DNA from 2 places in the Bacillus sp. EB106-06-01-XG163 genome. Region 2 is predicted to be linked to the other one. Evidence: riboswitches for the same ligand, from Rfam matches in the RefSeq annotation. Region 2 holds a riboswitch; the other holds the start of a gene.

The links. Region 2 has a riboswitch for S-adenosylmethionine ahead of AC3WTF_RS01510 (phosphoadenylyl-sulfate reductase). Riboswitches for the same ligand answer to the same signal wherever they lie in the genome.
Region 1: linked by a shared signal. The riboswitch ahead of mtnW (2,3-diketo-5-methylthiopentyl-1-phosphate enolase) and the one ahead of AC3WTF_RS01510 (phosphoadenylyl-sulfate reductase) in region 2 are both predicted to bind S-adenosylmethionine.

Annotation. Positions count from the first base shown of each region.
Region 1 covers NZ_JBYTDS010000004.1:5,702-9,904, reverse strand. Annotated here, with positions in the region: gene AC3WTF_RS05875 (carbon-nitrogen family hydrolase) at 1-600, opposite strand, end outside; gene AC3WTF_RS05870 (pyridoxal phosphate-dependent aminotransferase) at 692-1,888, shown strand; SAM riboswitch class I at 1,925-2,024, shown strand; gene mtnW (2,3-diketo-5-methylthiopentyl-1-phosphate enolase) at 2,106-3,320, shown strand; gene mtnX (2-hydroxy-3-keto-5-methylthiopentenyl-1-phosphate phosphatase) at 3,317-4,021, shown strand; gene AC3WTF_RS05855 (methylthioribulose 1-phosphate dehydratase) at 3,979-4,203, shown strand, end outside.
Region 2 covers NZ_JBYTDS010000001.1:386,218-390,420, forward strand. Annotated here, with positions in the region: gene sat (sulfate adenylyltransferase) at 1-775, opposite strand, end outside; gene cysP (sulfate permease) at 824-1,888, opposite strand; gene AC3WTF_RS01510 (phosphoadenylyl-sulfate reductase) at 1,901-2,602, opposite strand; SAM riboswitch class I at 2,730-2,834, opposite strand; gene pyrE (orotate phosphoribosyltransferase) at 2,936-3,568, opposite strand; gene pyrF (orotidine-5'-phosphate decarboxylase) at 3,565-4,203, opposite strand, start outside.

The sequences.
Region 1 (4,203 bases), on a different contig from region 2:
CGTGCAGTTAGAGGCTGCGACAAAACATTGGTTTTCAATTGCTCTGGCGATAAGCAGGCTTCGCCAATGATCAAGGCGGGGCAGAGGCCATTCCGCAGAGATAAACAGGACATTCGCGCCCTGGGACGTATGCTTTCTGATCCATTCGGGGAAACGGATATCATAGCAGATCAGCCCGGCGCACTTGACACCGTCAAGCTCAAAGGAACCGTCGCTATTTCCTGCTGACAAGTAAAGGTGTTCATCCATCAGCTGAAACAGATGGGCTTTCTGATACCGCTTCACGATCTGTCCGCTGTTATCGGCGATGTACATGGTGTTATAGACATTTTCGCCTTCTTTGACCGCAAAAGATCCGGCAACGAGGTGTACGTTGTATGTTTTTGCCGTTTCTTTAAGCCATTGTTCCGAAACTTTGCCGTTTTCATCCGCCAGCTGGTCTAGCCGTGTGAGATCATAGCCGGTCGTCCACAACTCAGGAAGCACGATTACATCCGCATGGCGGCTTTCTTGCTCAATCAAAGATTCTGCTTTTTTAAAGTTTTCTGAAGGATTTCCGTATGAAATATCAAATTGCAAACAGGAAACGGTCCATTTCATTTTTTAACACCTCAAGTTTCTCTTTACTTTTTTTATTTAACCATATATGATGATGGACTATCATTTCAAGACATTTTTAGAAGGTGAAAATATGAACTTTGAAATCTCAGATGTACTCAAACAGCTGCCAGAACAATTTTTCGCATCATTGGTGCAAAAAGTGAATCAAAAGCTGAAAGAAGGCAGAGACGTCATCAATTTAGGGCAGGGAAACCCTGATCAGCCGACGCCTCAGCATATCGTTGAAGAAATGAAGCGCGCCGTCGAAAGGCCGGAAAATCATAAATACTCATCATTCCGGGGCGCTTACAGCTTCAAAAAAGCAGCCGCTGCATTTTATGAAAGGGAGTACGGGGTCACGCTTGATCCGGAAACGGAAGTCGCCGTGCTGTTCGGAGGCAAGGCGGGACTTGTTGAGCTTCCGCAATGTCTTTTAAACCCGGGAGATACCATTCTGGTGCCTGATCCCGGATATCCTGATTACTGGTCGGGCGTCGCCCTTGCGAAAGCGAAAATGGAAATGATGCCGCTGACAGAAGAAAGAGGGTTTCTCCCTGATTACAGCGTAATTCCTGAAAAGGTGCGGAGCGAAGCGAAGCTGCTGTATCTCAATTATCCGAATAATCCGACCGGCGCTGTGGCGACTGAGGCGTTTTTCGAGGAGACGGTCGGCTTTGCGGAGCAAAACGGCATTTGTGTCGTTCATGATTTCGCGTACGGAGCCGTCGGCTTTGACGGGCATAAACCGCTGAGCTTTTTGCAGACCGAAGGCGCAAAAGAGACGGGAATCGAAATCTATACCTTGTCCAAAACGTATAATATGGCGGGCTGGCGGGTCGGCTTTGCCGTCGGAAACGCTTCTGTCATCGAAGCGATCAACCTTTATCAGGATCATATGTTTGTCAGCCTGTTTCCCGCAGCGCAGCAGGCGGCGGCAGCCGCACTTTTAGCGGATCAGGCATGCGTCGCGGCGCAAAATGACAGATATGAATCGAGACGCAATGCATGGATTAAAGCCTGCCGCAATATCGGCTGGGATGTGACGGCTCCGGCGGGCTCCTTTTTTGCATGGCTCCCTGTGCCTGACGGTTATACGTCACAGTCGTTTTCAGACCTGCTGCTCGAGAAAGCGGATGTCGCGGTCGCTGCCGGAAACGGGTTCGGAAAATGGGGGGAAGGCTATATAAGAGTCGGTCTTCTGACAAGTGAAGAAAGACTTAAAGAAGCTGCGGAACGGATCGGGAAACTGAATCTTTTCACCCGAAAAAGCATTGACATATCAGAATAACAATGCGATAATTCAAAATACTTTATAAAATCATTATTCTTATCAAGAGCAGGCAGAGGGACGAGCCCGATGAAGCCCGGCAACCGACTGATAAAGCACGGTGCTAATTCTTGCAGCAGGAGCTGAGAGATAAGATTCGGACATAACACGAAGCCTCTTTCTGCTCATACGGAAGAGGTTTTTTTATGTTTTGCGAAAGAAAGAGAGGCGTTCACGCATGAGCGAAGTATTGGCAACATATCTTCTGACAGACACAACGGACAGTGAAAAGCGGGCGGAACAGATTGCGGCGGGGCTGACGGTAGGCTCCTGGACTGACCTGCCCCTGGTGAAGCAGGAACAGCTCAGAAAACATAAAGGGCGGGTCGTAAAAGTTGAGGAGAAAGAAGGAACCTCAGAAAACGAAACACAATCCGTCATCACCATCGCCTATCCCGAGGCGAATTTTTCAAGAGATATTCCGGCCGTCCTGACGACGGTATTCGGAAAGCTGTCACTGGACGGAAAAATAAAATTGACTGATCTTGAATTTTCCGAAGGGTTTAAACGCTCCCTTCCCGGGCCGAAATTCGGTATATACGGCATCCGCAAACTGCTGGGCGAATTTGAAAGACCGCTTCTGATGAGCATATTTAAAGGCGTGATCGGACGGGATCTCGCCGACATTAAAGAACAGCTCAGACAGCAGGCGCTCGGCGGCGTGGATCTGATTAAAGATGATGAAATTTTCTTTGAAAATGAACTGGCTCCGTTTGAAACCCGCATTATCGAAGGAAAACAAGTCCTGAAGGAAACCCGGGAGGAAACGGGGCATAAAACGCTGTATGCCGTAAACCTTACGGGAAGGACCGCTGAATTGCGGGATAAAGCGAGGCGCGCGGCAGAACTCGGGGCGGACGCGCTTTTATTGAATGTGTTTGCTTACGGTTTAGATGTGATGCAGAGCCTTGCTGAGGACAGGGAAATCCCGCTTCCGATCATGGCGCATCCGGCAGTCAGCGGCGCGTTCACATCATCTCCCGTTTACGGCTTGTCGCATGCGCTTTTGCTCGGCAAGCTGAACCGCTATTGCGGCGCTGATTTCAGTTTATTTCCGTCACCTTACGGATCCGTTGCTCTTCCGAAGGAGTCCGCGCTTGCAATCCATGATGAATGTGTAAAAGACGATGTCTTTCATCCGTCGTTTGCCGTCCCGTCAGCAGGCATTCACCCCGGTATGGTGCCATTGTTGATGCGCGATTTCGGCATCGATCACATCATCAATGCCGGCGGAGGCATTCACGGCCACCCGAAAGGAGCCGAGGGCGGCGGAAAAGCGTTCCGCGCCATCATTGATGCGGTGCTTGAAGCGCAGCCGATTGAAGAAAAAGCCGCGTCGTGCAAAGATCTTCAGCTCGCATTAGACAAATGGGGAAGGGTGGAAGCCGTATGACCCGCACACCGCTGATTATTTGTGATTTCGACGGAACGGTCACCATGAACGACAACATTGTCAGCATGATGAAACAATTCGCGCCTCCTGAGTGGCTTGAATTAAAAGACGGTGTTCTGTCTAAAAGCATATCAATCCAAGAAGGAGTCGGACGGATGTTCGGACTGCTGCCGAGCAGCTTAAAAGAAGAACTGACCGGCTTTATCCTGAAGGATGCGAAAATACGGGACGGCTTTTTGGATTTTGTCTCGTTTGTCCGGTCAAACGGCCTCCCGTTTTATATCGTAAGCGGGGGAATGGACTTTTTTGTGCATCCGCTTTTGGAAGGGATCGTAGAAAAGGAGCGGATTTTCTGCAATCATGCATCCTTTGACAATGAATATATTCATATAGACTGGCCGCATGCCTGTGACGGAGATTGCACCAATCAATGCGGCTGCTGCAAACCGTCAGTCATCCGAAAGCTATCCGATCAGCAGAAATTTCTCATTATGATCGGTGATTCGGTCACGGATGTTGAGGCTGCAAAGTTATCCGATATGTGCTTTGCGAGAGATTATCTAATGACTGAATGCAAAGAACTCGGCCTCCGGCATCTGCCTTTTCAAGATTTTCATGAGGTGAAAACAGGCATTGAAAACATCGGGGAGGTGCAGGCATGGCTGCAAAAGAAGAACGCTGGCGCGAACTTGCCGAGGTAAAGCGCGAGCTGGCTGAAAGAGACTGGTTCCCGGCAACGAGCGGGAATCTTTCCATCAAAGTATCCGACGCGCCGCTGACTTTCCTCGTTACGGCGAGCGGAAAAGACAAACGAAAAGAAACAGATGAAGATTTTCTCTTAATCGATGAGAACGGGAAGCCCGCTGAGACCGGCCATTCTTTA
Region 2 (4,203 bases):
TCGGCCCCGCATACCGCATAGCCGCCAAAAACACGCCGAGGAACACGCGGTCTTTCGGATAATAATGATCGAGCAGCACCTGGTAGCTTTCCATTCTGACATCCGCCGGAATGTCATCTGATTTTGTTTCACCGACGAGCGGGTTCAAAAACAGGCCGTCAACCGTCTCAAGCGCGGTTTTTTGGATATATTCGTGGGCGCGGTGGACCGGATTTCTCGTTTGGAAACCGACAATGGTTTTCCAGCCCTTTTCTTCGAAGCTTCGTCTTGTATCGGCAGGTTCAAATGTAAACTCGGGAAACTGCTTTGACGCTTTTTTAACTAATGTGATCGGCCCGCCGACATACGTATCGCCGCGTGAAAATAATTTTTTCACGCCCGGATGCGCGGCATCATCGGTTTTATATACGTGAACGGCTTCTTTTTGTTTATCCGGCGTATAAATATCTTCGATGTCGACTACGCCGTATGTTTCTCCGCCGTAAGTCAGTTTCACCGTGTCGCCGACGGCAAGCTCAGCCGCTTTTTCTGAATCGACCGGAAGCGTGATCGGCAGGGACCAGACAACCCCGGATGCCAGACGCATATTTTCAACGACTGACACGTAATCTTTTTCTGTGAAAAATCCTTCAATCGGGCTGTACCCCCCGATCCCGATCAGCTCTAAATCAGCGAACGAAATCAAATCAAGCTCAATTTCTTTTTGGACGGATGTAAGATCATACTGCTCATTTACCCGATTAATTAATGTTCCTCCGTGCGGTGCTAAACTCATAATACATGATTCCTCCCAGTTAACAGATAAATAAACTCAGATTAATAGTTAAATGCCTCCGCCTTGTTCATGGACAGAGCGTTTCTCTTTTCGGATGGCTTTCATCAGACTGGCGGCTCCGCCAGCTGCCAAAAGCACGCTGGCCATCATAAAGATGGAATAGTAATCTCCTTTTAACAGCAGGGAGACAAGCAAATACGAAATCGACAGTGACAAAAACGGTGAAACGACCCATACTTTGAGCATCGTTTTCACGACTTCTTTATGAAAAACGTTCGGCCCGTTTTTGGCCATTCCGATACCGATAATTGATGATGATGTGACTTGCGCCAATGGGACCGGCAGACCGAAGACGGAACTGATAATGACAAGCCCCGCGCCGGTTCCTGAAAGCAGTATGCCTTCTCCGGCTGAAAATCTCGTAATCTTTTTCCCGTTGGTTTCAAGCACTTTGCGTCCTAAAAGCAGAGCGCCGAGAGCGACAAAGATGCCTCCGTACAGCGTTCCTTTGGACACGCTGAGCACGCCCGCAGCAACCAAAGGGCCCACCGCATTTGCGACATTGTTCATTCCGGCTGAAAAAGCTTCCCAAAACCCCGCAATCAGCAGCACAATCCCCAAAATCTTCTGTTTCCGACTCGAAATGACTCGAATATTCAGAGAACTGAATACCTTCGAGACGAGAAACGTGAAACAGAACGCGACAAACGGTACAAGCACCCAAAAAATCACGATGACCAAAAGATGCTGTAAAAACAATACTCTGTACGCGACGCCGACACCGACAATCGCCCCGACAGTGACCTCACTCGTCGACAGCGGAATGCCGAGCACATTCGCCGTGAATAATGATAGCGCCGCCGATCCGATAATAATGCAGACAATGGTGAGCGTAATGGTTTGTTCGGGAATGATTCCGCCGCTGATCGTCTTAACGACTTCACCGCCGCCGATAACCGCCCCTGACAGGACTCCGGCCGCGCAGATGATCAGCGCATACGTTTTCTTTTTAACGGCGCCGGACCCATAAGCGACTCCCATTGAAGCCGCGGCTCCGCTTGCTCCGATATTCATGGCAAAAAACAGGCAGAATAAAATAGCGGCTAATTCCATCGTGCAGCTCCTTTATTCATGCAGTCCGCATTCTGTTTTCGCCATGCCGTTCCATCTGCCGCTCCGCAAATCTTCCGCGGTAAACGCAGGTGAAGTGCACGGTTCACAGCCGATGCTAGGATACCCCTGATCGTGGAGGATATTGTAATCCAGCTCATGCTTGGAAGTATATCTCCAGATGTCTTTCCATGTCCAATGGATCAGCGGGCATACTTTAATCGATTGAAACTTGTCGTCTTTATTCAGGAAATTCGTATTCGCCCGGCTCGGCCCTTGATCCCGGCGAAGGCCGGACAGCCATGCCGGATGCCCCGCGAGCGCTTCTCTTAACGGCAGAATTTTTCTGATGTAGCAGCACTGGTTCGGTTCTCTTTCCCACAGTTTATCTCCGTGAGCCTCGGCCTGTTCTTCAAGAGTAAGGCTGGGCTTTTTCAGGATAATGTTCAGTCCCGGGTAACGCTCTTTCACTTTTTCGATCGTTTCATATGTTTCTTTAAAGTGAAGACCCGTATCGAGAAACACGATTTCCGCGTCTTTCTTTACTTTAGAAATTAAATCGATCAGGACGATGCCTTCAATCCCGAAGCTGCACGCGTAAACAAGCTGGTCTCCGTAGTGGCCGTATGCCCATTTTAAAACGGACAGCGCGCCTTTATAGGAATCGTCTTCCGGAAATGTAATCGCCGGCTCTTCCCATGTGTCATACGTTAGCATTTTTCCTTTCCTCCTCCCGGAGACAATCAAACAGCTGTTGTTTTCTGCCGGTTGTCTTATCCCTCAATCTTTTTTTCATATAAAAAACTTTCAATCCAGCGGAATGAAAGACAGTGACCCGGTATAGCCCTTATCTTCAAAATGCTGTGCATTTTTCTGGATGCGGCACCTTGCATGACACGCAGGTTGCCGGGCGTCATCGGTCCAGTCCCTCAGCCGCTCTTGATAAGCTTTTTAGATTTGTACTAAATTTTAGCACAATTCTAACAGAAGTCAACCCGAGTTTTTTGATAGGAATAATAAAACAGGCCCTGAGGCCTGTTTTTATTGTCATTATTTTTTAAACCAATCTTTTGACTCGGGATTCTGTTTCCATGATTTCAGTTTCTCAATGTCATCTGAATGAATCGTACCGTTTTCAAGCGCGACTTCAATCAGCGTGTCATAATCCGTTAACGAGTAATAAGGAAGACCCGCTTTTTTAAAGGCTTCTTTTGCTTTCGGCAGTCCGTATGTAAAAATGGAAATGACGCCGAGGACTTCCGCGCCCTCTCTTTGAAGGGCCGCTGCAGCTTCAAGCACGCTGCCCCCGGTAGAAATCAAGTCTTCAATCACGACTGTTTTTTGTCCTTTCTTAATGGCGCCTTCTATTTGATTTCCTTTGCCGTGCGCTTTCGGTTTGCTTCTGACGTAGCACATCGGCGCGCCTGTATGGTCTGCGAGAAGCGCAGCATGCGGAATGCCCGCCGTTGCAGTGCCCGCGATCATCTCCGCCTCGGGGAAATGCTCTTTCAGCAGTTTGCCGAGCCCGTCCGCCACATCATTTCTCACTTTTGGATACGACAATGTCAGACGGTTGTCACAATAGATCGGTGATAAAATGCCGCTCGCCCACGTAAACGGCTCATTCGGGCGTAAAAAGACAGCTTCAATGTGTAATAGATGTTTTGCGATAGCCTGTTTCATCGGCGAACGCCCTCCCATTCCAGTTTAATTGCTTCATATGCTTCAACGGGGTTTTCCGCTTTTGTAATTGAGCGGCCCACGACGATGGCTGACGAACCGTTTTTTTTCGCAAATGACGGAGTCGCCGTCCGGACTTGATCGTCAGCTGCGTCACTGGCCGTGCGGATGCCCGGTGTGACTGTCAGAAATGAAGGCCGGACCGCTTCATAAATGGCTTTTGTTTCATGCACCGAACATACCACTCCGTCCAGCCCGCACTCTTCCGCCATTTTGCCGTAATGCACGACCGTTTCTAACAGCGGCTTATGCAGCAGAAGCTCTTCCTTCGCCACCTGCTCTGAAGTGCTGGTCAGCTGAGTCACCGCGATTAAAGACGGGCGTTTTCTGCCTGCCGGCGTGCCTTCTTCAAGTCCCTCAAGGGCCGCGCGCATCATGCGTGCGCCCCCTGCCGCATGCACATTGACGAGATCAACGCCGAGGCCGGCCAGCCGCTTCATCGCTTTATTGACCGTAGTCGGGATATCATGAAGCTTTAAATCTAAAAATATATCACAGTTCCGTTCTTTTAATTGGTGAATGATGGCGGGGCCTTCCTGATAAAAAAGTTCCATCCCCGTTTTGACAAAAAGCCTTTC